DNA from 3 places in the Colwellia sp. SU-HH00943 genome. Region 3 is predicted to be linked to each of the others. Evidence: predicted binding sites of a transcription regulator. Region 3 holds the regulator's gene; each other region holds the start of a gene.
What was found. Region 3 encodes sigma-54, which starts transcription at its own class of promoters, with help from an activator protein. Its sites were predicted from a motif close to GTTGGCACGNNNNTNGNNT; they were not measured.
Positions count from the first base shown of each region.

Region 1: AC27GZ_RS14420 (FlgO family outer membrane protein) is a predicted target of sigma-54. The motif match lies at 8,559-8,577, and genes of this name have one in related genera.
Region 2: AC27GZ_RS03390 (PEP-CTERM sorting domain-containing protein) is a predicted target of sigma-54. The motif match lies at 6,587-6,605, and genes of this name have one in related genera.

Region 1 covers NZ_BAAJLW010000005.1:96,497-106,591, forward strand. Annotated here, with positions in the region: gene AC27GZ_RS14385 (HDOD domain-containing protein) at 72-914, shown strand; gene epd (erythrose-4-phosphate dehydrogenase) at 1,007-2,032, opposite strand; gene tkt (transketolase) at 2,116-4,104, opposite strand; gene AC27GZ_RS14400 (CHASE domain-containing sensor histidine kinase) at 4,374-6,653, shown strand; gene AC27GZ_RS14405 (hypothetical protein) at 6,821-6,958, shown strand; tRNA gene AC27GZ_RS14410 (tRNA-Arg) at 7,102-7,178, opposite strand; gene AC27GZ_RS14415 (flagella assembly protein FlgT) at 7,289-8,464, opposite strand; gene AC27GZ_RS14420 (FlgO family outer membrane protein) at 8,669-9,313, shown strand; gene AC27GZ_RS14425 (LPP20 family lipoprotein) at 9,326-9,826, shown strand; gene AC27GZ_RS14430 (flagella synthesis protein FlgN) at 9,893-10,095, opposite strand, start outside.
Region 2 covers NZ_BAAJLW010000001.1:770,313-780,407, forward strand. Annotated here, with positions in the region: gene AC27GZ_RS03345 (flagellin) at 1-572, shown strand, start outside; gene AC27GZ_RS03350 (hydrolase) at 648-1,637, shown strand; gene AC27GZ_RS03355 (YheU family protein) at 1,634-1,873, shown strand; gene AC27GZ_RS03360 (DUF3224 domain-containing protein) at 1,902-2,276, opposite strand; gene AC27GZ_RS03365 (DUF6597 domain-containing transcriptional factor) at 2,378-3,178, shown strand; gene AC27GZ_RS03370 (STAS/SEC14 domain-containing protein) at 3,199-3,582, opposite strand; gene cysQ (3'(2'),5'-bisphosphate nucleotidase CysQ) at 3,676-4,512, opposite strand; gene nudE (ADP compounds hydrolase NudE) at 4,521-5,072, opposite strand; gene yrfG (GMP/IMP nucleotidase) at 5,140-5,814, shown strand; gene AC27GZ_RS03390 (PEP-CTERM sorting domain-containing protein) at 5,932-6,522, opposite strand; gene AC27GZ_RS03395 (type II secretion system protein N) at 6,729-7,478, opposite strand; gene gspM (type II secretion system protein GspM) at 7,616-8,101, opposite strand; gene gspL (type II secretion system protein GspL) at 8,101-9,381, opposite strand; gene gspK (type II secretion system minor pseudopilin GspK) at 9,381-10,095, opposite strand, start outside.
Region 3 covers NZ_BAAJLW010000001.1:390,785-400,879, reverse strand. Annotated here, with positions in the region: gene pmbA (metalloprotease PmbA) at 1-100, shown strand, start outside; gene mgtE (magnesium transporter) at 187-1,548, opposite strand; gene AC27GZ_RS01700 (HPr family phosphocarrier protein) at 1,719-1,997, opposite strand; gene rapZ (RNase adapter RapZ) at 2,022-2,876, opposite strand; gene ptsN (PTS IIA-like nitrogen regulatory protein PtsN) at 3,006-3,458, opposite strand; gene hpf (ribosome hibernation promoting factor) at 3,475-3,762, opposite strand; gene AC27GZ_RS01680 (RNA polymerase factor sigma-54) at 3,787-5,310, opposite strand; gene lptB (LPS export ABC transporter ATP-binding protein) at 5,395-6,120, opposite strand; gene lptA (lipopolysaccharide transport periplasmic protein LptA) at 6,140-6,751, opposite strand; gene lptC (LPS export ABC transporter periplasmic protein LptC) at 6,806-7,372, opposite strand; gene kdsC (3-deoxy-manno-octulosonate-8-phosphatase KdsC) at 7,369-7,938, opposite strand; gene AC27GZ_RS01655 (KpsF/GutQ family sugar-phosphate isomerase) at 7,938-8,903, opposite strand; gene AC27GZ_RS01650 (calcium/sodium antiporter) at 8,926-9,912, opposite strand.

The sequences.
Region 1 (10,095 bases), on a different contig from region 3:
GGTAAAGAAAAATCTGTGCTACTTTTAAACTAGAGAGTACGTTTTGCCAGAATAATAAAAAGGGGAGCTATATGGCAACTGAAAATGCTTTGTACACAATTTTAATGGAAAAAATAAAACATGATGAATTAGTGTTACCCACCTTACCCGAAGTTGCATTAAAAGTTAGACAAGCTGCGGATGATACCGAAATTAATTTAGGGCATATGAGTGATATTATCTCGCAAGATCCTGCACTTTCTCTTGGCATGATTAAAGTTGCTAATAGTGCGTTGCTTGGCAGAACGTTTAAAGTCGAAACGGTTTCTCAGGCGGTTACTCGTATAGGTTTAAGGCAAATAAAATGCATTGCTACTGCCATGGCGCTTGAGCAAGTGTTTGTGTCTGACAATGACGTTGTGGCCATGTACATGAAAAAGTCATGGCTTAAAACAATCGATATAGCTTCGGTGGCTATTAGTTTAATGAGCTTATACCTTAAAGATAATAAGCATAGCCCATTAACTTTAGACACTATTACCTTAGCAGCATTAATTCATAATATTGGTATTTTACCTATATTAACCGAAGCTGAGCAGCACCCTGACGTATTTGCAAACCCAACTTTTTTACAGCAGGCTATTATTAAATTGTCAGGAAAAATTGGTGGTACAGTTACCCGTGCTTGGGATCTTTCAGATGAATTAACGTTATTGGTTGAAAGCTGGAGTGATTTAACTGTGTTGCCAAAAGAAGTTCATTACTTAGACTTTATTCGTGCCGGCGCTATTTACCATAGCATTTTTAAAAACGCTTCGACTCAAGAAGTCTTGTTAAATAGTTATGTTAAGAAAGGGATTTTACCTTCGGCAGATTATATGCAAAATGATGAGTTTAAAACGATGTTGGCTGATGTTAAAACAATGTTTATTTAGTGATTTAGACTGGAAATAACAACAAAAAAAACAGGTGGGTAACTGCTTTTTTGTTGTTTTTAGCGTGTAAAATTAAGGTGTTATTGACAGGATTACTGTGCAGCAATCATTTGCTCAGCAGTATCTAACATTCTATTGGCAAAGCCCCATTCATTATCACACCAAACTAACATTTTCACTAAACGCTTGTGACTAACACGAGTTTGATTGCCGTCAACAATACATGAATGCGGATCATGATTAAAATCAGATGAGACCAAAGGCTCCTCTGTATAAGAGACGATACCTTGTAAGCCCCCTTCACTAAGCAACTTGTGCTGATTAGATTTTATTACTTGGTTAATCGCATCTATAGTGACATCTTGATTGACGGTTATACTTAAATCCATTGCAGTGACGTTTATTGTCGGTACGCGTACAGCAATAGCTTCAAAACGACTTTTAAATTTGGGTAAAATTCGCTCTATACCTAATGCTAACTTGGTATCAACGGGAATAATTGATTGGCTAGCGGCACGCGATCTACGTAGATCAGGGTGATAAGCATCAATAACTTGTTGATCATGCATAGAGGAATGAATGGTGGTAATAGTGCCACTTTCAATACCAAAAGCATTATCAAGTATGTTTATGACAGGGACTATGCAGTTTGTGGTGCAAGAGCCGTTTGACACTATGCGATCATCACTGGTTAGCTGTTGATGATTTACCCCATAAATTATGGTGGCATCAATATCATGGCTAGCAGGGTGAGAAAATAGTACTTTTTTAGCCCCTTGATTAATGTGCGCTAGACCGTCAGCTTTACTGCCAAAAGTACCTGTACAATCAAGCACTATATCAATATTGTGTTGTTGCCATGGTAAGTCGGTTAACTTATCAACGTGTGATAATGCTATTTTATCCTTGTTGATCAATAAGTGATTATGCTGTAATTCTACAGGAATAGTAAAACGCCCATGAGTACTATCGTATTTCAATAAGTGAGCAATACCTTCAGCAGGTGCAAGATCGTTAATGGCAACGAGATTAAATAACTCATTTTTACCACTTTCGTAAATAGCTCGAACAATGCTACGACCAATACGGCCAAAGCCGTTAATAGCGATATTTATCATAAAGATCTTTCGTTTTTCTTTTAAAGAAAAAGCCACATACTATATAGAATATAGTCTGTGGCTTTGTGCTTATAAGTATACTCTTATAGTGCGTTAACAGTATTTACAACGTTTTCGACAGTGAAGCCAAAGTGCTCAAGTAAAACATTACCTGGCGCTGATTCACCGAAGGTAGTCATACCAACAACCGCACCTTGCAAGCCTACATATTTAGCCCAGTAGTCAACATGCGCAGCTTCAATAGCAACACGTTTAGTTACACTGCTTGGTAATACTGATTCTTTATATTCACTTGATTGTGCATCAAAAACATTAGTAGAAGGCATTGAAATAACGCGAACTTTTGTACCTTGTTCAGTTAATGCATTAGCAGAGTTAACAGCTAAGGCTACTTCTGAGCCTGTTGCAATTAAAATAACCTCAGGCGTGCCTTTACAGTCTTGTAGAATATAACCACCTTTTTCAATATCACTTATTTGTGATTGGCTTCTAGCCATGGCTGGTAAGCCTTGACGAGAGAACACTAAAGCAGAAGGTGCTTTTTGACTTTTCACTGCAGATTTCCACGCAACGGCAGATTCAGTAGCATCACATGGACGCCATGTTGTTAAGTTTGGCGTAGTACGTAAATTCGCTAATTGTTCAATAGGTTGGTGAGTTGGACCGTCTTCACCTTGACCAATTGAATCATGGGTATAAACAAAAATGTTTTGAATACCCATTAAGGCTGACATACGAACTGCGTTGCGAGCATATTCCATAAACATCATGAAAGTAGCACCATAATTGATAAAGCCACCATGTAATGAAATACCATTCATGATGCCGCTCATACCAAATTCACGTACACCGTAGAAAATATAATTACCAGCAGGATCAGTTTCTATGCCTTTTGAGCCAGACCATAAAGTTAAGTTAGAGCCTGCTAAATCTGCTGAACCACCTAACATTTCAGGTAATACTTTACCAAAAGCCTCAATGGCATTTTGTGATGCTTTACGTGAAGCGATATTTTCACCGCTTGCTTGACATTCTTGAATGAAAGCATTGGCTTTTTCTTCAAATTCTTGAGGTAACTCACCTTTGATAACTCGACGCTCAAACTCAGCAGCTAGCTCAGGGTGAGCAGCTTGATAGGCAGCAAATTTTTCATTCCAACTTACTTGGCTTGCTTGGCCTTTTTCGTTTTGATCCCATTGAGCATATATATTTTCAGGTACTTCAAATGGTGCATGCTGCCATTTTAAGAAATCACGTGTAGCTTGAACTTCATCATCGCCTAGTGGTGCACCATGACAGTCGTGAGAACCTGATTTATTCGGAGAGCCAAAACCAATAATTGTTTTACAACAAATCATACTTGGTTTGTCGGTAATTGATTTTGCTTCTTCAATTGCTGCAGCAATGGCTTGAGTGTCATGACCATCAACACTGATTACATGCCAACCGTAAGACTCAAAACGAGCTGGTGTGTTGTCAGTGAACCAACCTTCAACATGACCGTCAATTGAAATGCCGTTATCGTCCCAAAAAGCAATTAATTTACCTAAGCCTAGCGTCCCAGCTAAAGAGCAAGCTTCATGAGAGATACCTTCCATTAAACAGCCATCACCTAAAAAGCAGTAAGTGAAGTGATCAACGATATCGTGATTTTCGCGATTAAATTGTGCGGCTAAAGTTTTCTCAGCGATGGCCATACCTACTGCATTAGAGATACCTGCGCCAAGCGGGCCAGTTGTTGTTTCAACACCTGGCGTATAACCATATTCAGGATGACCTGGTGTTTTTGAATGTAATTGACGGAAGTTTTTTAAATCATCAATCGATAAATCATAGCCAGACAAGTGCAATAAAGAATAAATAAGCATTGAGCCATGACCATTTGATAATATAAATCTATCGCGATCAGCCCAGTTAGGATCACTTGGGTTATGTTTGAGAAAATCACGCCATAATACTTCAGCGATATCCGCCATTCCCATCGGTGCACCAGGGTGCCCTGATTTTGCTTTTTGTACGGCATCCATGCTTAACACACGAATGGCATTGGCTAGTTCTTGACGCGACGACATATTCACTCCAATTAGACTGTTTTTTGGAAAGGGTAAATAACCCTCATTAATTGCGCGTATTTTCCCCTACCCAAAGGGGGATCGCAAATTAATTTATACTATTTATTATATTTTTTTTCATAATTCATTACTTTTACTTTCATATGGATTAATAATAGCGAGAGAGATAGTTGGGGCAGAAGCGGAATAGTGCTACTATTCTTACTCTGATCAAATAGTTATATTTACTTACTGAACTCTAAAATTAATGGATTAACGATACAATAATAATGTTAACTAAACTACAGCGTTTTAATCTTGCCTTTGTTATATATTTCTTCATTTGTGTGGGGACATTTGTCCTTATTGAGCCTTTCTCTTTTATTAGCTTTATTGGCCCTATTGCGGGAGTTACCACAGCTTTAGTTGTTTATTTAGGGACAAGCATATTATTGATGACCATTGCTGTTGTCGTGATTTTTTCAAGTTTTTTACTGTGGCAGCTAAATTTAAATATTAATTTAGCTATGGTTGTCATTACGCTCTTATCCATTGCTTTACAAAGTTATTGGGCAAAGCAGCTCACATTAGCAGAGGTATATCAGCAAAAGTGGTTGAGTTCACGACAGTATCTATTGAGGTTTCTTTTTAAAATAGGTCCATTAACAGCACTGGTAAGCGCTAGTTCAACGTTAATTATTACAATGCTAGACAATGAAATGTTAGCAGGCAATTTATTTTATACGGTTGTTAATTGTTGGTCTGGTAGTACTTTATTTGCCATTTTCTTTACTCCTTCATTGCTATTGACACAAAAGCGACAACAATTAAAAACATCCAAAAGATTTTTTATTATCTTTGCTTCTTTATTAGCGTTTATAGCGATTGGTTTACTCTTTAAAGTGTCTCAAACGGTACAGTTAGATAATCGTGAAGACTCATTTAAGCAAGTGAAAAATGAAGTAAGGCAAAGTATTGAAACAGAAGTTGCTTTAATTACTAATCAGTTAAATAGCTTGTCTGCCTTTATAAAAGCTAATCACGAGGCTACTTCGTCGCAGTTTAATGTGTTTGCAGAGCACATTAGCAATGAAAACTCTGCCATAAGGGCGCTTGAGTGGGCGCCTATTATTTCTCATGAACAAAGAGACCTTTATGAGCAGCTAGCAGGCGCAATCATGGAAAGGGGAAAAAGTAATAGAATACAGCTGGCTGAAGATAGAGATAAATATGCTCCTGTACGCTTTGTTTATCCACAGTTAGGCAATCAAGTTGTGCTTGGCTTAGATGTGCTAACAAATCCAAGCAGTGTCATTTCTATGCAAAACGTTATTTACAGTCGAAACCTTGTCACGAGTGCGCCAATAAACTTGATACAAGATGATCACTCCAACCCCGGCGTATTATTTATTACTGCCGTTTACGATATTAATCAAGTTGATTTATTAGGGTTTGTTATTGCCGTAGTACAGTTTGAAAAGTTTTTTGCTCAACTTTCTAATTTCACCCTGACGAATACCAACTTATTTATAGAAGATATTAGCGCTGCAGAGCCTTATGTTTTATTTGGTGAGCAATTCAACAATATTAATCGTCATGTAGAGCAAATAGATATGGAAATATACTCTCGTCATTGGCAAATTAGCTTTGTAGAACAATTACCATGGCAAATGCAAGCTAAAAGTTGGCAGACATGGGGCATGCTGTTTGGTGTGACTGTTGGTGGCGTGTTGTTTCAACTACTTATTTTGATGATGGCTGCTTATTCTAGCGAATTAAGCGCACAAGTAATGCGAAAAACACAAGAATTGATTCTTGCTAAAAATCAGTCAGAGCAAGAAAGTGTTGCGAAAACTAACTTTTTAAATACTTTAAATAAAGAGTTGCAAACTCCATTACAAGCGCTGAGTTTGTTTACTGAGCAATTAAAAAGTACATCTGATGCGCAACAGAAAAACGTGATTAATAATATTAATTTAGCGCAGAAAAATATGGGGAAGCTGCTTGAAATGGCAGTAGATTTATCAAAAATTGAATCAGGTGAATTAGCTTTAAAGTCAGAGCCATTTGATTTTTATGGTTTCTTATCTCGTATAGATGAAGTATTAAAAACGCAAAATATCGCTAAGCAGACAAGTATTACCTTACTGATTGATCCTTCTGTGCCTCACTTTATTACTAGCGATGAATTACGTATTCAGCAATTTTTAATGGCATTATGTGAAAGTGTTCATGAACTTTATGCTATGAAAAATTTACGCCTGAGCGTTAAGATACATACACATCAACTCAGTAGTGCTACATTGTTATTTGTTTTTACTGCACATAACGATGAACAGGTTGATGCTAAAGCCCCTTTTGCTGAATATATTTCGAAAGATATCTCTTTGTATAGTACCAAAATGGGGATGGCTAAAGAGATTTGCCAATTAATGAAAGGTGATATAAGCCTCGCTATCACTAACTCAGGCGAACAGCTCCTTACGGCTACCGTTAAAATTACTCAAACCACTATTGAGCAACAACAAAACTACCAAGCCTTAATTTTTGATAGTAAATCTGATAATTAATCGGCTGGCTAGATTCAAGCTAAACTTTTACTTGTATTAGTGTTTGAAATGGTTTACTTTTTAAACAGTTTGTACATTTGACCAAGTTAAATGCTTACATGTGGAGTAAAATTTGCATGTGAAAGGCCTCATGTTCGAGCAAATAATCATAATATGTAAGGTAAATAATGAATAAGTCATCCTCTCGAGGATTAAAACTGACAACAGTCATTCTAGCAGTACTAGTTATGGCCGTTTCAGCAGTGTTAAGTAACACCTCAGTTGCTGATGACATGGAAGTAAAAACAGCGCAATCAGAAAAATAACGATAAATTTTTAGTAGGTTTAGACACACAAATACATTGAAAATGTATAACAAAGCCTAGTGTAAATTTATCCGATAACGGAAATTCAAGCCTCAATAACTCTTACGAGTTGTTGAGGCTTTTTTCTGTTTAGTGAACAATAATGGCGTCCTCGGAGGGAGTCGAACCCACGACATCGCCCTTAGGAGGGGCGCACTCTATCCAGCTGAGTTACGAGGACTTAATTTATTTATATGTGCATCATATAAAAAAATTTCAGTAAAGTTAATACACCACCAAGTACATTAATGCGAGCTATTAAGTACTTGGTAAAATAATGGTGGGGTAGGTTTAAAATCTGATAGCTAAATCGTTCCGTTGAATATTTCCCAGCATACTATTATCAATAGTAATAGCAGTCGCACTTTGCCTTGTTAGTTTGGTAACTTTCACTTTATATGGGCTGATATTGTAGCTGGCATAGTGCTTACCTGTGTCGTTAGTAAAGTTATCTAAGTGTAAAAGCGAGAATTCATCACCCAGTTTTACACCATGGTTACGTCCTAAATTAATGACCACTTCGTTACCGTTAACTTGTAATATTTGTCCTTCACTCGGCTCACACATAATCGTCTCATCAATATCAGCGACAGTTTTATCAAGCAGTGAGTTGATCATATTGCCGTAGTCACTTTCCCAAAAAATACTGCTATTAACATCTATGGCATTACGCTTGTTAAAATCCCAAACTGCCGAGTTTTTATAGTCTTTATGCCAAATAAGCTCACCGCTTACGCCATTATATAAATATAAAGTAAAGTTAAAATTTCTAGGGTAAGTTCCTTGTTGCCATATCTTCCAGCTATTAGCTCTTTGTTGCGTTAATGAAGCATCATTGATTTCACTAAAGAGAATATATTGGCTGTCAGTACTATCTGCTAATGATAGAGCTAACTGTTTTATTTTGTCTTCTTGCATACTTTGGTTATAGCGAGAAAAAACCGTACTACTTTTTAATAATAACTTGGTACTTGCATAACTGCTTTGTGAAAGAATACGCTGATTTAGTTGTTTGATTAGCGCTACGTCAATCGCATATATCTCACCAATGTTAGCCTGCTCTCTATGAAGTAGATGACTTTGAGTCAGTAGTATTGTTTTTTTGAAATCTATTGCAAAACACTTCTTTTCTTGAGGGAAAATATCAGCGCGAATGGTTACACTAATGGTATCGCCGCTATGTAATTCATCAACAAGTTCGATAGAGTTAACACTTCCACTGGCACGAATACTGATTTGATCTTGGGTGAGAAGACCATTCACCACTTGTTGAACACTTGAGACACTTGCTCCTGCAACAAGTAGTGCTTTTTTTAAGGCATTCTCAGTGGCTTTAGCTCTAGCAATATCTAAAGAGTTTTTTTCTAAGCTTGCATGACCTTGTGCCTCATACCACTGAGCTTGGCTATAAAAACTCATGAAAGTAAAGCTGGTAAATAAGGTAAGTGATAATAAAAAGGTACGCATAAAGTTTTCCATTAGCAGTATATCTACAAGCTAATATGCATGATTTATGCCTGATATATAATCTTATTATTGTAAGATGCTTTGTTACTATTTATTTGGCTTGAAATGTGCATGAAGTTTAGCATAGTGGCAGAAAATAGAGTTGCCAGTTAACGCGCGCAAGCCTAAAGTATTTTGTAGCGCTGATTTTTTAAGGGGATCACCATGAAAAAGTGGCTTATACCATTACTTTTACCAACATTGTTCTCGTGTAGTATCACACAAGAAGATGACTTTTATAAGTCTACTCAAGTAGATAAAGGTGAAATTGATAGTTATAACCTGCCAAAGCACGCCATTAATGATGTTGTTAAAGGGTTAGCTTATCAAATGTTAGAAAGTAGTGCTTTTGTTAATGCTAAAACGCCTGTAGCGGTAGCTTCTTTTGTTAATTTAAAAGACTTAGAGTCAACAAACTGGTTAGGTAATCAGTTAGCTGAAAGCTTTGTCCATGAATTACAACGCCATGGTTTAGTGGTCATTGATTTTAAAACAACCGGCCATATTCGTGTGACAAAAGAAGGTGATTACGTTTTTAGCCGAGATTGGAAAGAGCTACCTGAACGTCAGATTATTGACTACATAGTGGCTGGTACCATGATTGAGCAAGAAAATGGTATTATGATTAATGCGCGCATGATAGGTATTCAATCACGTGTTGTTGTCGCAACTGCGCAGTCATTTATTCCATCTTGGGTATTAGGCGAAGAAAAAAGCCATAGTGAAAATGTTAAAATAAAAGACGGTATGATTATTCGTAGTAATGCCATGCTATTAGAAAATGAAAGAGCTGTGGAAATACAAAATTAATAGGTGGCCATTATGTTAGATACTCAAATGGGCTTTGCAAGTCAGCTAAAAAAGCAATTCACTAAAATACTGTTTGTAATTATTAGTGTCGTTACATTATCTGCTTGTTCGAATATGTATGATAAACATGTGCAGTGGCAACAAGTTAAGCCAGAAACCTTTCCTATTATTCGTGGTATTGGCTATGCACCTATTAGTTTGCAAAAATCTGATCATGAAACTCAGCGGATGCTAATGGCCATTAAAGCGTCAAAAATTGCCGCTTATGCTGAATTAGCCGAACAAGTCTATGGTCAGCAAGTGAATAGTAAAACAACCATGGCAGATATGCTGATTAAAAATCAAGAATTAGCCGCTTCAGTTCAAGGTTTAATTCGCGGGGCGAAAGTGGTAAAGAGTTACCCTGTTGGCGACACATACACCACAGAGTTGTTGTTAGACTTTAAAGATGTTTATGAAATTTATCAGGCCAGTATAAACCGTAAAGAGATAAAAGAGGTGCAATACTTTTAATTATCGCTGAACGGTTAAATATTTAATTCATTTGGTACTAATATAATTGGTATTAGTACTTTATTCTTACGCTTTTATTCCAATACTTGATAAGCCGCCACTTTTCTTACCTTTATTGTCGTAAGTGATGGCGGTTTTATTATGACTTTCTAATAATGACGTTTTCATGCGCTCAACAGAAAGTTGCGACTGGTTAATTATCTGCCCGTTTATTTGATTTTTACGTTGGCATTCCAGTAATAATGTTTCAATATCAGCAAGCTCTTTTT
Region 2 (10,095 bases), 380 kb from region 3:
ACGATGCTGCTGGCTTACAAATTTCTAGCCGCTTAACTGCTAACATTAATCAAAACCAACAATTAAGTCTTAATAGCCAAGATCAGATAAATAGTAATAGTGAAGTCTCCGGTGGTTTATCCGCTATTAGTGACAATTTGCAACGCGCAAGCGTTTTATCTATCCAATCAGCCAATCCATTAAACGATAGTAATGCTATACAAGGTGAATTAGATCAGCTTACAGAGCAAGTAAATACCCTTGCCAAAGAAGTACTCGGACAAGATGACTTTCTTACGAATATTGATGCCAGTGATCCTGCCGCCACACAAGCTGTGCTTGAAAATGCATTTTCTCAAATAAATGAAGCTGCAGCCGCACTAGGCGCCGAATCAAATGCCCTTACTAGCCAAGTGAATACCTATGAAACCAGTGTGGTCAATGTGAGTGCTTCACGTTCTCGCATTGAAGATACTGATTTTGCGAGCACCACCGCAAAACAGCAAGAAACTGAAGTCGTATTACAAGCTGCGATTATTAGTAAAAAAGATGAAGATGCTCGCAAAGGTTTATTAATTAACGAAGTAATTTGACTATCTTCAGCGCTAGCGTATGCGCGCTCTTTATCATACAATTTAGCTTTTATGATCTAAATTCTACTGTTTTACATGTATTCCGTTAGTAAATTTAAACCTGCTTGGTGGCTAACCAATGCTCATTTTCAAACCTTAGCTGCTAAATTTTTTCGCCGTGAGCAACAGTTAATAACCAATAATGAAACCTTAGAATTGCCTGATGGTGATTTTATTGATTTAGCTTGGAGCGAGCAACCTAAAGAGAACAACACTAAACCGATTGTAGTGATGTTACACGGCCTTGAAGGCTCTATTAATAGTCACTACGTGAAAGGCATGCTTACCGCCATTAAGGAACGCGGTTGGATAGCTGTACTCATGCATTTTAGAGGCTGCAGCGGTAAACCGAATAGACAAGCTAGCTCATATCATTCCGGCGATACACGTGATATTAGCTATTTAACAGAGCATCTTATTGCAAGATATCAAGAGTGCGTGTTTTCTGTGTTAGGTTTTTCACTTGGCGGCAATGTGTTAACGCAATATCTAGCACAAGCGCCAAATAACCCCTATAAAGCTGCGGCTGTGATTTGTGCGCCATTAGATTTAGCCAGTTGTAGCGCACGTATCAATCAAGGTTTTTCTCGTATTTATCAAAAGTACTTATTACAAATGCTCAAAGACAGCACGCTAGAAAAAATAGCAAAACAATTAATTAACCATATCAAGCCTGCACAATTAAGCGAGATTAAAACTATAATAGATTTTGATGAACAAGTGACTGCGCCACTTAACGGTTTTAAAAGCGCTAAACATTACTACCAACAAGCAAGTGGTAAGCAAGTCATACAGAAGATAAAGCAGCCTTGTTTGTTTGTGCACTCGGCTGATGATCCCTTTTTAAATCATCAACGAACATTGCCAAAAGAAGCGCTTCCCGAGCATGTGACTTTTGAAGTGTCCAAGCATGGCGGCCATGTTGGTTTCATTTATGGTAAAAACCCTTTTAAACCAAAATTTTGGTTAGAAAGGCGTGTACCTGATTTTTTAGCCACTTTTTTAACTAATAAAAATAACCAATGATCATTCCTATAGAACAACTTAACAGCGAAACATTAAACACCATTATCGAAGAATTTATTTTAAGAGAAGGTACTGATTACGGCGCCATTGATGCTAGTAAAGCTGAAAAAATAGCACAGGTAAAACAACAGCTTGAGCAAGGTAGCGTAGTACTCGTTTATTCTGAACTCCATGAAAGCGTTAATATTTTACCTAAAGAGCAATTCATTCAGCAAAGTTATGAGAATCAAGACTGACCTTAATCTTGGGTGATGTTAGTTGTATTTAATCAATGATATACTTTGCTTGCCCACCTTCGGTTGATTCGAAGTAGCCCATTTTTTGTCTAAGTGCTTCATGACTTGGACTATCAATTATGCAAAAGTGACTTTTCGCAAGGCCTTTTTCAAACTTACCATCATGTTTTAAGGTAAGTTTACACGGCTCATTATCAATACTGCCTTCAATAAATTCATAACCAACAAACGACACATCACCATTAGCTTGATAATTTATTTGATAGTGCACTTTACTGCTACCGATAATGTCACCACGGTATTCTTGGCACACTTTTGCGTTTGTTAATTTACTTTTTTCATCAAATAAAGTTTCGACTGACTCTTGCCAATCAGTAATGTTAAATATTCCCTGTAATTTCATAACGAGCTCATGTTGTTAAATATCATTGAAAACTTGATGCTAGCCTATCATGGGCAGTAAACTGCGTATTGTAAAAACACGTCACTGCATTGAGTATTATATTGAAAACTAACAATAGCAAGCTAACAGGAGTTCTCCATGAGCGTCATAGTGCAATGCAGTATCAATTACGACGTTATTTCCCCAATAAGGCTTTAGAAGGACTCATTGAGCAATTTTGGCTAGTTAATTGGGAACTTGATGACAAAAAACACCATAACCAACAAAACTTACCGGATCCAAACTTTCACTTAATCATCACTAACCAAACTATTAAATTAATAGGCCCTGTTAGTAAAGTATATACCTATAAAATGTCTGGGGTTGGCAGCATTATCGGGGTAAAGTTTGCCCTTGGTGCCATAGAGAAATACTTACCAGATCCCTTATCAAGCTATGTAGATAGAGAGCTAGATATACAACAATTAATTGATTTTGATATTAAGCTTTTATTTGCCAAACTTTCGAAGCTAAATAGTGACAAAGAAGTAATTAGGCTATTACAACGCTACCTAACGCCATTGATGTTAACGCCTTCACCTGAGCTAATCAGAGTGAGAAAATTAGTCGCCTTAATCAAAAGTAATATTGATTTAAGTAAAGTAGAGCAATTATCTGACATTTCTCAGCAATCAATTCGCACTATTCAACGCGCCTTTCAGCACTATATAGGATTAAGTCCGAAATGGTTAATTAGAAAATATCGTCTGCAACAAGCACTTGAGCTACTTGAGAACCAACAGGCAAGTACATTAGATATAGCCAGCTGGCTAGGATATACAGATCAATCACATTTAATTCGTGATTTTAAGCAGATTATTGGTGCCACACTCAAACAGCACATAACCGCCTCAAATAGGTGAATTAACTAGCAAGAAATTAGTCAGGCTCCACGAGACTTTAACCAAACTATTGCATCATCAAGCGTTTGAAAATATTTACTTTCTTGTTTTGAAATAGATGGCGACAGTTTATCAATCAAGCCTTTAGCTACATCTGAGTGAGTCACTATGGCCTTGGCAATTAAATTTTGTTGCAGTAACCATTCATTATAACTTTCCAAAACGCGATATGCTTCAGGTGTGCCGCCCTCTAAATCAAGGTTATCAACTAACACAGCAAAAGCTTTCCCTTCTAGAGATTCAATTAACTTTCGTACTTTTTCAATATACTGTTTAGCGCCCTCTTCATTATATGATCCTTCAAGTTTTGCCATGATAATCCGGCCTTGTAAATAAACATGTGAATGTCCATGAAATCTATTCATATCTCCTCCAGTATTATCTGATCAATGAAAACTGCAGAATGCGCTATCACTCAAAGTAACTTTCAATAAAAGTTAAAACTCTACTACCAATAATTAATCACTATATATTTTTTTATGAGGTTTAATCACTTGCTGCCAAGGAATATTTTGATTGCCTAAGCTAACAAAATCAGGATTAAGTAAACTCTCCCGTTTATTATAGCTTAACGGGTTAAATTCGCTGTCGATAATCGTGCCACCTGCTTGCTCTAAAATACATTGGCTTGCTCCAGTATCCCACTCTCCTGTAACACCAACACGCAGATAACAATCTGCACCACCTTCAGCAATTAAACAATTTTTTAAAGAACAACTTCCTAAGGCAACATGGTCAAAATCAAAATTGTTATTTAGATACTGACCCATTAATTCTATACGCTGACGTTTACTGATCGCGACTTTAATGGGGCGCTGTTGATCATAGTCAGCAACGTAAATTTGATGACTGGAATTATTATGACTGAGTGAGCACTCCTTAAAAGCACCCAGCTGATTTTGCGCATAGTAAGTTAAATGATGGTCGGGAGCATGAATAACGCCAATACTTGGCCAGCCATTTTCCACTAAAGCAATATTTACCGCAAAATCACCACTACCAATGATAAACTCTCCTGTACCATCAATTGGATCAAGCAACCAATATTTTGACCAGCCTTGGCGTTTAGCAAGCGGTAAAGCCCCTACCTCCTCAGAAATAATAGGGATATCGGGGGTCAGTGTTTGCAAGCAATCCATTAACACATCATTAGCAGCAATGTCGGCACTCGTTACAGGACTTTCATCTTCTTTCAGTTCAGCAGTAAAACTTTTGTCTCGATAATATTTCATTACCTCAACACCCGCTTTTTTGGCACTTTCTAAAGCTATAGTTAATAACTTTTCGTCATTCATAATATTCCTTACGATCTAAAGTAATCTACAACTAACATTAAAGCAGCAATACTGCGCGCTTCTTTAAAATCACTTTTGTTCAATAACTGCTGATAATCTGCAAGTGGCCAAGCAACAACTTCTAAGGGCTCTGGCTCATCACCGACCAATGATGCTGAATATAAATTACTTGCAATAAAAATATCCATCTTAGCGTTAAAAAAGGCCGGCGCCATCATCACTTGTGAAAGGTGTTGTAATTGCTCACTCCCGTAAGATATTTCTTCCTTTAGCTCTCTGTTAGCCGCTTGTTCTGGCGTTTCACCTGGGTCAATTAATCCTTTAGGAAAACCAAGTTCATAACTATGCGTGCCTGCACAATACTCTCGAACCAATAAGAGTGTTTTTTCATCAAGCATAGGTACTATCATGACCGCGCCACGACTCGTGCCAAGCATACGCTCATATTGACGCTGCTCACCATTGCTAAAGGTTAAATCAAGTTGTTCAATGGTGAATAAGCGACTATTGGCAACTTGTTTTTGTGCATTAATTTGAGGTAATTGGTTTTTCCCTGACATAAGCTTGAGTAATTCATTCTACATAGCGTTATAATGACACGATAAATAGCTACGATGGAACCTCTAAATGCTCAATTGGTCAGAAATTTCTACTGTTTTGCTCGACATGGACGGTACAATTTTAGATTTACACTATGACAGTCATTTTTGGCTGGAGCATTTTCCTGTTCGATACGCACAGCAGCACAAAATAAGCGTAGAAGAAGCTAAAAATAAGCTTATTGGACACTACCATGAACTCAGCGGCACCATAGAATGGTATTGTTTAGATTACTGGTCTGAGTTTACCCAAATGCCCATCCCGCAAATCAAACGAGAAGTACAGCATTTGATCCAGTTGCGTGAAGATGCTGATGAATTTTTAACAACGCTAAAACAAAGTGGTCGCGAAGTGATTTTAGTGACGAATGCCCACCCTGATGCGCTGTCATTGAAAATTGAACGAACTCAACTTGATAAATACTTTGATGTACTTTATTCCACACACGAATTTGGTGCTGTAAAAGAGTCACAATTACTTTGGCAAAAGCTACAAGCCAAACAAGGATTTAAATTAAATAGCACCTTATTTGTTGATGATAGCCTGCCTGTTTTAACATCCGCTAAAAAGTACGGTATAAAACATATATTGGCCGTGGAAAATCCAGATAGTCAAAAACCTGCTAACATCATCAATGACTTCACTTCTATTTCCGATTATCGATATTTAACTAAAGATATTTTAGCTAACCCTATCGGCTAAGCCATCATCTTTTTTAAGTCATAAAAAACAAAAAAGCATCAAACGTTACGAATGATGCTTTTAGGTTCGTGCGGTTATCAGTAAATAAAACTGACACCTTACTATTATTTTATAACTTTACTTACTAGCTTTGCTTTTAACTTGGCGAGAAACTAATCCCATCATAGCTAATGCAAACATAGCCAAAGTTGATGGCTCTGGTACTTCAATAGATTCGCCAATTAGCACAACATTAAAGGTTAATTGGTAATCTTGGCTGTCTTGAAACTCTCTTAGCTCAACTCTAAACTGCTGAGTGTCCTCAGTAGCTGCAATAGGCGTAATAATATTATTACCAATATCAGCAATGCCAAAACTAATTGAATCCACTGTATCACCCGATGGTAATTCAAATAAGTTAAACCCTGTAGTATTACCTGCTGGACCATATGAATTAACAATAACAGAGGCTAAGCTTTGGTTATTGCCAAGCTCAAAAGAAAAAACATCCCAACCTAAACCACCTTGCCCAGCACCATCACCACCAATAGTACCAGTGATAGTATTGGCACCCAGTGTAAAGCTTAATGCTGTTGGCGCCTCTGCATAAGCAGATAATTCACCATCAATTGATTCATCATAAATTAATCCCGCATGAGCAAAATTAGTTAAACAACTAACAGTTAATAGTAAACATGCTACAGCAGTGCTTAAAAATTTAGTTTTCATTTCTATTCCTCTACCTGTCAAGACCAGTCAATGACAGTAAAACAGTTTTATATTGCATTATATAATACAAGAATCGAGCCACATAAATAAAACCCAATAAATTCAACAAACTAAAAGCGAACGGATGAGTTGAACTTTATGCTTTGTAAAATAAATAGACACTGATATTGGCTCTATTATTTACTCTATAATTCGCTCACACTTAATCAAAATGATAAACGATAACGACCTTGATTATCTTTCTTTCCTAAAAAGGGCAATGTGGCGTTCAATGTACTCGGAAATTTAGCCCCAGGTGTTAAGTATCCAGTCCCAGATATTGCCCCACCTTGGCGAACATAAGCACTAAAAGTTAAACCAAGATCATTTTCTGGAGAAAGTAATAGCGCTAGGGTACCATTTTCACACTGAATATCAGCATTAAACTCACCCAATTTTATATTTTGCTCAAGCGCAATAACGCCTGCCTTTAACCAGTTCACTTTACCTTGCGCGACTAGACATTTATTATTTTCCAGGCTAATACTCGCCTCTGCCACTTTAATATCAATATTTCCTTGAGCAGATAACGGTAAAGGTAAGGTAAGTTGCTGAGCAACTTCATTGGCTTTAACAAGTATAGACGCCTCGCTAATCACAAGCTTATCAGTAGCAGCAACGAGTGACAATTTACCTTCTGCGCCTGCTAATAATGGGTCGCCAAAGTTAATAGTTAATTTAGGTGTTAAGCTAAATAACGACCAAAAGCTTAAATTAGCCTCTACTTTTGATAAAGCCATTTTACCCACAATAAGCTGATCAATACGTGTTTGCCACACTGTCCCTGTAACGCCAGATAAAGCGACATATTTAGGTAATGTAATTTGTTTTAATACAACTGTACTCGGTAGCGTTGCGATTAAAAAAGCTACGTAAGTTAATAAAAAAATTGCCGCTGTAGCAAACTTCTTCTTCATTGATTTCTCTGCTTTAGTTTGTTTCGTTTAGAGTTATTTTCACTCGTCGATTGCGATCGCGCTTAGCGTTAACCAACAAATTAAATTAACCACTGCCACAATAGTGATAGACATTTACTGTTATCTACTCGATAGTATTATTGCTTGGTTAATTGTAATCTGCGTACACGCACCTCGCCCAATTTATCACCTTTAGCTAAATCTATCGCTTGTACTTGTAAGCCTTCTTTATTAGCTAAATGCTCTAACCAAAATAACAATTCAGTAAAAGGTGCAGTATCAAGCCAAACCTGTAAGTGGCCTCCTTGAGGCTGCATGCGAGTAATCGTTAACTGATATTGGTTTGCAGTGCGATTAATAATACTGGATAAACTGCCTGATGATCTTTTAGTAGCGGTATTAGGTTTTATGCTTTGATAGCGCGCAGTATTTTCATCTACCCACAATAATAGCTCTTGTCTACTTGCTAGCTTCTTTTCAGTATTTACTAGGTTTTGGTTAAGTGGTTGCCAAAGAAACGTATAAACTAGCAACACTATTACTGCTGAAGCCATGGCTAACACTAAACGCTGCTCACGTAAGTTAAGTTGCTGCCACCATTGCTTAATTGATGCTGCATTCATTATGAGCGCTCCTTACTACTTTGCGCATAACTAATACTATATGAGCCAGTTATTTTCTCACCTTGATTATTTTGCGCACCTTGTTTTACTTGAAACTTAGCAGCATTGAGAGCATTTTTAAACTGCTCAAAATGCTGATAATCATCGGCAACTGCTTGTAAACGTAATTCTTGACGTTTACCGTCAAACTTTAAAGATTCTGGTTTTAATGCCGGTACTTTAGCAAAGGCCGGTTGCACTTTAGAGAGCATTGCCAAAAAACCTTCGCTATCGCCTGTACCCCCCAATTGAATTATCTTTCTATTTAATTGAGACTTTATTGTACCAATACGTACCCTTTTAGACGCAGGAAAAGCTTCTTTATATCGAGCAATAATTTGTTCTTCAACACGCTCTTGTTGCGCTGTTAATTGCCATAATTGCGCGCTTTTATAACCAAAATTTAATAATATTGCACAGGCTGCGATACCCGCCGCCCACAGCCAATTAGTCAATTCTTTTGAATGTTGTTCTTTAACCTTGTATTGATCTTGTAATAGGTTGAATTTACTTTCATGAGCATGTTGAGCCAACAAAGCCAACGGCAATTCATCATCAATGCGTTCTACTGAAAGATTTTCGCTGTAAGGTAATTCGGAGAAACTAGCAAATGTAGGCTGCTCTACCAATTGTCCATCATCGGAATCCTGCTCACCCTCTTGCAAAGCATAAATATTCTCTGCAGCAAACTGCCAAGCATCTGCATCAACCACAAAGCCTTGCCATTGCCCTTGCCTGACGATAACTTGCGTATGGCCAGTTCTTGGATTAGCAATTGCACTCCACTTATTAGCCATTAATGGCATCGCTAAAACATCAACTTGCAAGGTTTTAGCTTTGATATCGACATCACTTAGCCAAGTTAACCACTGCTGCATTTGTGTATGGGCAACAAGAGCAACAAAACAGTTATTTCCTTCTTTATTTTCAGCAAGATCCGCATACGCAAAAAACAGCTCTTCAACATCTTGTGCTAACTCATCTTCTAGCATAAATGGTACGGCTGACCGCATCGCTCGCTGTGATTTTGTTGGCACGGTTAATTGCTTTAAAATAACATCACAGCCAGGTACAAAAACCTTTACCAAACGTTGAGCAGCTTTTTCAGTCAGCGCTGTTAATTGTTGAGCACTAGTGAGAACGCCGCTGGCAATGATTTCTTGCTCAGCAGTACTAAAGATTAGCCAAGTTATCTCATCATCTTCTTTACTACCTAGGCGTATATATAAAGTTTCGGCCATTAATTGCGTCCTATGGTGCGACTGATCACATCAATATATTTATTATTTGTTATTTTCATTACCGAGTTAAAAGCAAAATAGCTGTTATTAAAATTTGCGCTAGCTTTTAGTTTAAAGTATTCGCTATCAACTACAAACTGATCTTTTTTATCGTTACTATTTTGTAACTTTGTCACTTCAGGAAGGTTATAAAACTCTTGAATTGATTCAAAACCTTTTTCACCCCGAGCATCTAAAATATCTTGAGCTTCTTCGAGGGTTGAATCCAAAAGTGCCTTTAACAATTCCGGCTGCTCAGCACTAATAGTATTAATATTTATTCTATGCATATCCGTATCAGGAAGTACACAAACATACGGAGCTAAAGCATTAATAATTGCTGGTGTAAAGTGCTCAACGATACGCAGTTCATTAACGCTGACAAGGTAATTATTGGCAGCTAAATAAGGAAACTCACGCGAAGCATAATCACTATCTTCAGCGCCACCTGCGCTGCTAATACTATCATCTTTATCAAGCCAATCCGTTAAAGCATCAGCCATATACTCCGCTTCAAATTGTGAAATCCCTTCAATATTTAAGTTCATAATCAAAAGCTCTAACGCTTCTCTTGCTGGAACCTTTTTATTAGTGGTATTGATATTACTCGTGCCACTAGCGTTATTATCTTCATTGTTATCCGCTTCGTTTTCATCATCATCTGAATTAGTTGCT
Region 3 (10,095 bases):
GTTTAAAGGCATTATTGCTGTAGGCTCTGACGTTGATATGCATGGTAGTATTAGAACGGGTTCTATTTTACTTGAAGAAATGCAAATAGCTGGACAATAATTTTCTATTACTACCTTTAGTGCTCAGCATTGCGACTGAGTACTAAGGTTTAGTTATGATAGTTTTAGTTATTATGGTGAATTTAGTTACGGCGCTAATAGTAGGGTTGCAGTACCTAAAAAGGCAAAAATACCTACAACATCAGTAATCGTAGTGAGAATAACTGTACCTGCTAATGCGGGGTCTACTTCCATACGTTTTAGGATAATAGGTACAGCGACACCGGCTAAACCTGCTGCTGTCATATTCATTAACATGGCTATGGCAATTACGCCGGCAAGCACTATATCTTGTTGCCATAAACCAACAACACTCGCAATTAATAACGCCCATAATAAGCCATTTAAAAAGCCGACGGCGAGCTCTTTATATAACAATGCTTTTGCATTGCTATCACCAACATGACCTAAGGCCATACCGCGAATAACTAGGGTTAAGGTTTGCCCACCTGCTACACCACCCATGCTAGGCACTAAGGTATTTAATATCGCTAGAATGGCTAATTGGCTTAATATTCCTTCGAACATACTGGATACTGCAACAGCCATAAGTGCGGTGATTAAATTTACCCCTAACCATAATGAGCGCTGCTTGGTACTTTTGATGACAGGTGCGAAGGTATCGGCTTCGTCATCTAAACCCGCCATACTCATCATAGAATGTTCAGCATCTTCACGAATAATATCAATTACATCATCGATTGTAATACGGCCGAGTAAGTGATCTTCTTGATCGACAACAGGGGCTGAAAACCAATCATGGCGTTCAAATAACTGTGCCACATCTTGTTCACTCATATCGGCCTGTACAGCTTCGACATCAGCATCGATTAGATCTGAAATAATCACTTCTGGCTTGGCTGTAACTATGGCAGCTAAAGACACTGCACCAATAAATTTGTTATTACGATCAACTACATAAAAGGAGTCTGTTGATTCAGGTAGCTCGGCCTTTAATCGCAAATACCGTAATACCACATCGACAGTCACTTCCGGTCTAACGGTGATGGTATCTGTATTCATGATACCACCGGCGGTATCTTCCTCGTAAGATAAAGCAGTTTCTATTCGGCTTCTATCTTGCGAGTCCATCGAGTTAAGAACTTCTTGGTAGTCGCTATCAGGTAGAGTACGAAAAACTTCTGCAATATCATCAACATCCATCCCCTCAGCGGCAGCAGCGAGTTTTTCAGGTCGCATGCCCTTAAGGATACCTTTACGTACTTCTTCACTGAGTTCTTCTAATACTTCGCCGTGAAATTCAGCATCAATTAATTGCCATAACACTAAACGGTTTTTTGCCGGGGAAGACTCAAGTACTAGTGCTAAATCATAAACAGGCAATTCTTGTAAAAGCTGCCGAACATAGACAAACATGCCATCACTCAGGGCTTCGTTCACCTGATGTAATCTTCGTTGAATGTCTTCTTGTTCTGTTAGCTCTGACATGGCGATGAATCTGCTATTTAGTTTTTGGGAAAGTTTGGAGATGGTTTACTTAATAAGTTTATCGTAACTCAATGGTTTTATCAGCTTTTTATTTTAATGCTAAAAAGTCATTGTAATGATTAGATGTTTAAAAACTGTTCGTGCTTGCTTGCGCTCAAAAAGCTACTTTACTATTCAGACTCATCAAACTTGTCGCCTATCAGCTGACTAATAGCGGCTAATGCTTGTTCTGCATCTTCACCTTGAGCAGTGACTGTTACGGTTTTACCTTGACCGCCAGCGAGTAACATTATTGCCATAATACTATTGGCATCAGCGGTTTTATCTTCTAATTCAAGGGTGATTTTCGCGGTAAATTTTTGGCATAACTGAGCAAGCTTTGTTGCAGCGCGAGCATGTAAACCGAGCTTGTTGATGATAGTTAAGTCTTTAGAAATAGTTGTGGTCATAAGGCTACTCATAATGATTCATTATTATTTTTTTACTTTCTCAATATCACGGTGATGTGTTTGTACATCTTTCTTTTCTTTTCTAAAGTTACTGGCTAATAGTTCAGCGATATAAACGGATCTATGCTTACCGCCTGTACAACCTATGGCGATAGTGACATAACTACGGTTATTACGTTCTAGATGTGGTAGCCATGTCATCATAAAACTATTAATTTGCCAGATAAACTTTGTTACTATCGGTTGACTGGCAAGGAAATCTTGTACGGGTTGCTCTAACCCTGTGTAGGCTTTCAGATCTTTTTCCCAAAAAGGGTTTGGTAAAAATCGCGCATCAAATACATAGTCGGCATCGGCAGGGATGCCATGTTTAAAACCGAATGATTCAAATACTAATACCATAGCCCCTGTTTTTTTACCTAAAATACGTTCTCTGACTAAGTCAGCTAATTGATGCGGGCTTAATTGGCTAGTATTAATGTATAAATCTGCTCGGGTAGAAATAGGCGTAAGGAGCTTTTTTTCTAACGCTATTGCTTGATCTAAGGGGATATTTTCTTTGATTAATGGATGTAAACGACGTGTTTCGCTAAATCGACGGGTAAGGTCTATATCGTCAGCATCTAAGAAAAGGGTAGTTACATCAACAGCATTCGGTAAGTACTCGATTATTTCCGGTATATCTTTAGGATCATTGGGTAAGTTACGGACATCTAAGCTGACGGCAACATTCTCGTAATCATTGATAACAGTATGAGTTAAGGCAGGTAATAAGTTAATAGGAATATTATCTACGCAATAGTAGCCTAAATCTTCTAATACTCTTAAAGCAACAGATTTCCCTGATCCTGAACGGCCACTGACAATAATAAGTTTCATACTTGATATCTCGCGCTACAAGGCTAAAGCAGTGTCATTGACAGCTGTTATGATGGCTTGCATGCTTTGTTAAATAAGTTGTTATTTAGGTACTTTACATTATTATGCGGTTGTAAAATACGTTGCTTTTTAATGTGCTTGTTGAACTAGATTAAATAAAGCTTGTTTAGAAGTACACTTACGCGCTTGTTTCGCTACTTTTCGATCACTAAACAGTTTAGCTATGCTTTGTAAAGTTTCTAAATGTGCTTGAGTGCAATCTTGAGGTACAAATAAACAAATAAAAATATCGACAGGTTTATTATCTATTGCGTCAAACTCAATCGCTTTTTCAGTGGTTAGCATGACAGCAACTGCTTTATTTGAGTTTTGCAATTTTCCATGAGGTATCGCAATACCATTACCAATACCTGTACTGCCCATTTTTTCTCGGTTTAGTAAGCTATCTAATAGCGTACCTGTATCGGATTCACCTAATTTACTACTGGCAAGTTGGCAGAGAGTTTCGAGTATGCGTTTTTTGCTACTTGCTGGAACTGCACAGGCAGTGCAGTCCAGCGTTAAAATGTCTTGTAGGGTCATAGTACTTTGAATGGGGTTAATGGCTGGCAATTTTGCCTTTGTATTTAAGAATTTGGCGGTCTAATTTATCTACTAAGGTATCAATAGAGGCATACATCACTTCATTCACCGCTGAAGCATGCACTTCGCTACCATTTAGGTGAACCGTTGCTTCAGCTTTTTGGTCTAATTTTTCTACCGTTAGTACAACGTAAACATTGTTAATATGATCAAAATGTCGCTCTAATTTGGCAAATTTTGTGTCGACATAATCGCGTAAAGACGTGGTAATTTCTACATGGTGACCAGTAAGATTAATTTGCATATGCGTGATCCTTTTAAATGAGATTTACAATAAACTCTTACGTTGATTTGACGGCGGAATAGCTAATGATTCACGGTATTTAGCTATGGTTCGTCTTGCAACATTAATGCCCTGCTCAGCCAATAAATCGGCCATTTTACTATCACTTAGCGGTTTAGCAGGTGTTTCCGCTAAAATGAGCTTCTTAATCAAGGAACGAATTGCTGTTGAAGAGCATTCACCACCATTTTCAGTACTTACATGACTAGAAAAGAAATATTTTAGCTCAAAAATACCTCTTGGTGTGTGCATGTACTTTTGTGTTGTTACACGTGAAATGGTTGATTCATGCATGTCTACTGCTTCAGCTATATCATTTAATACCATTGGGCGCATGGCTTCGGCGCCATGTTCAAGAAAGCCTTGTTGGCGCTGAACAATACAATTTGACACTTTTAGTAGTGTATCATTTCGCGATTCTAAACTTTTTATAAACCATTTTGCTTCTTGAAGGTTTGAGCGAATGAACTGACCATCATCACTAGAAGACTTGGTGGTTTTAGTCATGGCTGCATATTGTTGGTTAATAGATAATTTAGGCGCTGTATCTGGGTTTAATTCTACAATCCAGCGTCCATTTTTCTTTTCTACGGAAACATCAGGAATAACGTACTGCTCATCCCCTTTTATTACCGCATCACCTGGGCGTGGATTCAGTGTTTGAATTAAGCGCATTACTTCGCGAAGTTGATTTTCTTTAAGCTTAGTTTTACGCATAAGCTGACGGTAATCTCGGTTACCCAGTAGGTCTATATGCTCTTCAATGATGTGTTTACTTTCTTTCAAATAAGGAGTGTCTTCATCAAATTGATTTAACTGGATGATTAAGCAGTCAGCAATGGAGCGAGCGGCAACACCGATTGGATCAAAGACGTTAATGCGCTTTAATACCGCTTCCACTTCGTCAAGCTCTAAATCTTCAATACCGACACTTTCTAAAATATCTTCGCAAGAAACGGTTAAATAGCCAGCATCATCTACCGCTTCAATAATGGCAATAGCAACTGCGCGGTCAGTATCCGTAAAGGGTGTTAATTCCATTTGCCAGAGTAAATGATCTTGAATAGAGTCTGTGGTTTCACCTTGATAGGTGTAATCTTCAGAAGGGCTTGAGATTGCACCTGTATTAGAGGTTCCAGCACTGTAACTCTCTTCCCAGGTGGTATCTATATTTAACTCTTCAGGAATATCATTTTGAGCCATTGCTTCGGTAGTACTTATTTCATCAATAGTGGCACTGGTGTCTTCACTACCTTCAGGGCTGGTTTGTTCTGTGCTATTTGTGCTAGCAGAAAAAGCTTCTTCTAACTGTTCATTACTGTTGTCGTTTTCTTCATTGCTATTACTCGGTGAATTTTCATTCACTTCAAGCAAAGGATTACTCTCAAGCACTTCTTGAATTTCTTGTTGAAGTTCCAACGTCGATAACTGCAGAAGCTTTATCGCTTGTTGCAGTTGCGGCGTCATGGTGAGTTGTTGTCCTATTCGGAGCTGCAGTGATGGACGCATTTAGTTCTGTTCTTATCCTGTTGTTGTTATTTTAGTAATACATTCACTATAAATTATAGCTTAATTTTTTTTGTATATTAGTAACTATAGCGTGAATTGTTCGCCGAGGTATACATCTCTGACCTTTTGATTTGCAAGTATTTGGTTTGCATCACCTTGAGCGATAATTTCACCGTGACTTACTATATAAGCATGCTCACAAACATCCAAGGTTTCTCTGACATTATGATCTGTGATTAAGATACCAATTCCTCGCTCTTTAAGATGAATGATAATCTTTTTAATGTCACCTACCGATATAGGATCAACACCGGCAAAAGGTTCATCCAGTAAAATAAATTGAGGATCAGCAGCCAGTGCTCTTGCTATTTCTACACGTCTTCTTTCGCCACCAGATAAGCTCATACCAAGGTTATCTTTGATATGACATATATTAAATTCTTCGAGTAAATGTTCCAGCTTTTCTTGCTTTTTCCCTTCATCAAGGTTTTTGCGAGTTTGCAAAATAGCCATAATATTTTCAGTGACGGTGAGTTTTCTAAAAATTGAGGCTTCTTGAGGTAAATAACCTATACCACGTCGTGCTCTTTCATGCATAGGAGCAAGTGTGACATCTTCATCACTTAAAATAATTTTACCGTCATCATTAGGAACTAAGCCAACAATCATGTAAAACGAGGTGGTTTTGCCGGCGCCATTGGGGCCTAATAAACCAACAATTTGCCCGGTATTCACATTGAGGCTTACACTTTTTACTACTTGCCGACCTTTATATGACTTAGATAAACCGTGAGCGCTAAGGGTAGCTATATCAGTGTTGTCAGTTGCATTAATCATTGTTGTCACTGTCTTTTTTACTGTCATTATTGGCGGCGTTATTTTTTTCTTGTTGAGCTTTAATTTGTGCAGGTTGTAAAATAGTGGTGACGGATTCATCACGACTACTTTCAGCTTCAAGCTTTTCATTTAAGGTGTTATAGGTGATTGTTTCACCAGTAACCATACTACCAGCCTGTTTCACTTTGGCATTGCCTGATACGGTTATCAGATAAATGTCCGGTTGATATTTTATTTCATCAGCCTGTAAGCTAATTAAACTGCCGTCTTCTAATTGTTGTTGAAAAAGAGCTGGTTTGCCTTTGGCTAGGTAGGTGTCGTGCTTTTCATTGGTCTTTTCATTCGTTTTGCTAAAAACCTGCACTATATCGGCTGTTATTGCGATAGAGCCTTGGCGAATACTTACGTCTTCCAAATAACTGGCAATTTTGTTTTTTAAGTCTGCACTTTGACGTTTTGATTTTATGGTAATTTCTTGTGTGAGATCTTTTTTAGCCGCATAACTAGCGTTAGTAAATGTTAATACGCTAGTCGCGAGTAAAACACCTAAACCAATAGATTTAATTTTCGTTACTGAAGGTTTTACAAAATTCTTTTTTATCATAAAGTTATCACAAGGTTATTTATATGGGGCTAATTGCAATTAGCTCTTTGTTTTTTAGCTGTCAGTTTTCTTATAAATGGTACGTACATGTTCAGTTAAGGTCATTTGTTTAGTGTTAAGGTCAATGATCAAGCCTGAACCATACATAGTAAAGTCTTTCCCTTGCACCATAACTGTTTGCTCTGAACTAATTATATTGGTCTTTAAATCTAATTCTAGATACTTACAGTGAATTTCTTCTATTAAACTTTCTTCATCCGTGGCTTTTAAATGAACACGGTGATTTAAAATAACTCTGTTATTTTTGTATAGTGTCGCTTCTTTTGCACTAAGTTGCCATGGTGCTTCATTATTTTTTGGATATAACGTATAACTAGGTAACTCAAAGTGGGTTACTTCAAGTTTGGCATAATGCTCCATTCTGTCGGCAATAATGGCATGAGATAATTGCCCTGAATCAGTATAAATATCACTTTTCAGTGCTTCGGCAATAAAGTCAGGTGTTAAATCATGTTCAACATCTGCCCCTGGCAGTACTTGTGAACCACGCCATTCAATAATACCGTAGGCCATAGCGCCTAGCAATAATACCAAAAGAGCTAATGTATGCAGACGTGTCATATACTGGCGCCTGTTGCTTGATCAAGTGTACCTTGACATTGCATTATTAGATCACACACTTCTCTGACTGCGCCAAATCCTCCTGTTGTGAACGTTTGGTAATCAGCTTGCGTCAATACGTTGGGATGCGCATCTTGAACAGCGACACCTAAACCAACGTGTAAGATGCAAGGTAAATCAGGCATGTCATCACCTATATAAGCTATTTCATCTGCTGATAAATTGAGTTGTTTTGCAAGCTCAATCAGCGCAGGTAACTTATCTTCTTGCCCTTGTACTATGTGCTTAACATTTAATGCCGCCATGCGATTAGCAACGATAGCTGAGCGTCTTCCAGTAATAATGGCAACGTCAACACCACTGCTGCCGAGTGCTTTAATACCAAAACCATCTTTAGTGTGAAATGCTTTTAATTCTTCGCCATCATTACCTAAATAAATACGGCCATCTGAAAAAACACCATCAACATCACAAACTAACAGTTTTATTTTTTCTGCACGTTTTAGAATTTGCTCACTCACTTGCCCATACAGCGTGTTATTAGGTGAATTTGATAATTGATTCATTAAAGTACTCCTGAGCTGAGTAAGTCATGCATGTTCATGGCACCTATTGGTTGCTGATGTTCATCAATGATGATTAAGCCATTAATTTTCTTATCTTCCATAATATTTAGTGCTTGTGCTGCTAGCATATCTGCTTGTGCAACCGTGGGAGATGTTGTCATTACTGTGGCGATATTATCGCGATGTATATCGATTTTTAAATCAAGAATACGGCGTAAATCACCGTCGGTAAACAAGCCTATTAAGGTGTTGTCTGCATTCACTACTGCAGTCATTCCCAACCCTTTAAGTGACATTTCTACTAAGGCGTCTTTGATGAGCGCTGTTTCACTCACAACAGGGAGGCGATCTCCTTGGTGCATAATGTCACTTAAACGAAGCAGTAAACGTTTGCCTAGACTTCCCCCTGGGTGTGATAGCGCAAAATCATCAGCAGTAAAACCACGAGCATTGAGTAGTGCTACAGCAATAGCATCTCCCATGACTAAAGTAGCTGTTGTACTTGAAGTTGGGGCTAAACCAAGCGGGCAGGCTTCGGTAGATACCTTGATGCAGATGTGTGTATCAGCAAGTTTTGCTAGAGTAGACTCTTTATTGCCTGTCATGGTGATAAGTTTAGCGCCGATACGTTTTATAACAGGAATGATCGCAAGAACTTCAGTTGTTTCACCGGAATTAGAAATGGAAAGTACCACGTCATCTTTGGTGATCATGCCTAAATCACCATGACTTGCTTCACCGGGATGAACAAAAAATGCTGGTGTACCAGTACTGGCCAGTGTTGCCGCAATTTTACCGCCAACATGACCTGATTTCCCCATACCTATAACAATGACTCTACCTTGGCATGAAAACATCAATTGGCAGGCATACTCAAAACTGTCATCAATATACTCTAGCAGCTCAACAATAGCTTGCTGCTCTATGTTAATCACGTTCTTAGCCAGTTGTTTAAAATTCGTCATAGTCTACTTAAGGCTGTATTTGTTAGTTAATGGTTGTTTGAGAAAAAAGCAATATTTGATAAGCGATAAAGCTTAATAATAATAATGCACCTTTTGCACGAGTAAGTCTAAAGTAGCCTGATTTACGGCTAAAACATAAAATAAATAGTAGCGCTGTTATAGCCATCATAACGGGAGCATCGCGCAGAGAGGCATCAGGATTTATCGCCCCTGGCGCTATGATGCCAGCAAAAGGGAGTACTGCTAAAATATTAAAGATATTTGAGCCGACAATATTACCCATCGCCAGATCGTCTTCTTTCTTTAGTATACTCGCTATACTTGCTGCTAGCTCAGGTAAACTTGTTCCTATAGCGATAATAGTTAGTCCAATAACTAAGTCACTAATACCAAAGGCTTTAGCAATAAAAATTGCTGAATCAACAAGAAAATGAGCACTGAATATTAAGATAGTAATACCTACAACAAGCCAAAAAATGGACTTTACTGTGCTGGTAGCTTCAGGGAGTTCCTGCTCTGCTTCCATAATCATGGGATCGTCTAGCGTATTGTTTTTTCTTTGTTTTAAGGCTTTGATTAGTAAAATGGTAATGAAGCCAAAAAAACTTATCATCAAGGCGACACCTTCAGGAAAACTAAAAAAGTCATCTGATAGCATCCAATAAGCTAATATGGTCAATATTAACAGTAGAGGAAGTTCTTGTTTAATGGTTGTCGAGGAAACGACCAACGGTTTAATTAATACTGTCACACCTAACACAAGGGCAATATTGGTTATGTTTGAACCAATAGCATTACCTATAGCTGTGTCTGGACTGCCTTGAAATGACGCTGCTGCGGCAACCATCATTTCAGGGGCGGAAGAGCCCATAGCAACAATAGTTAAGCCTATTATCATTGGAGAAACGCCTAAGTTTCTCGCTAGAGAGGATGCGCCAAAAACAAACTTGTCTGCACTCCATACAAGTGTCCCAAAGGCGATTAATAAAATAACTACATTTTCTAACATTCAACACTCCAAAAATAATACTTACTTGAGCACAACGTTGATCAATAAGTATAAGATGTTAAATTGTCGCCCGTTGTGGATTAAAAAAAAAGTAATTAATTCAATTAGAGGCAAAATAGTTAGGGTTTGTATTATTTTCGCGCTTTATCCGCAGCTATGAAGGGCTGTTATATTTTATTTTAC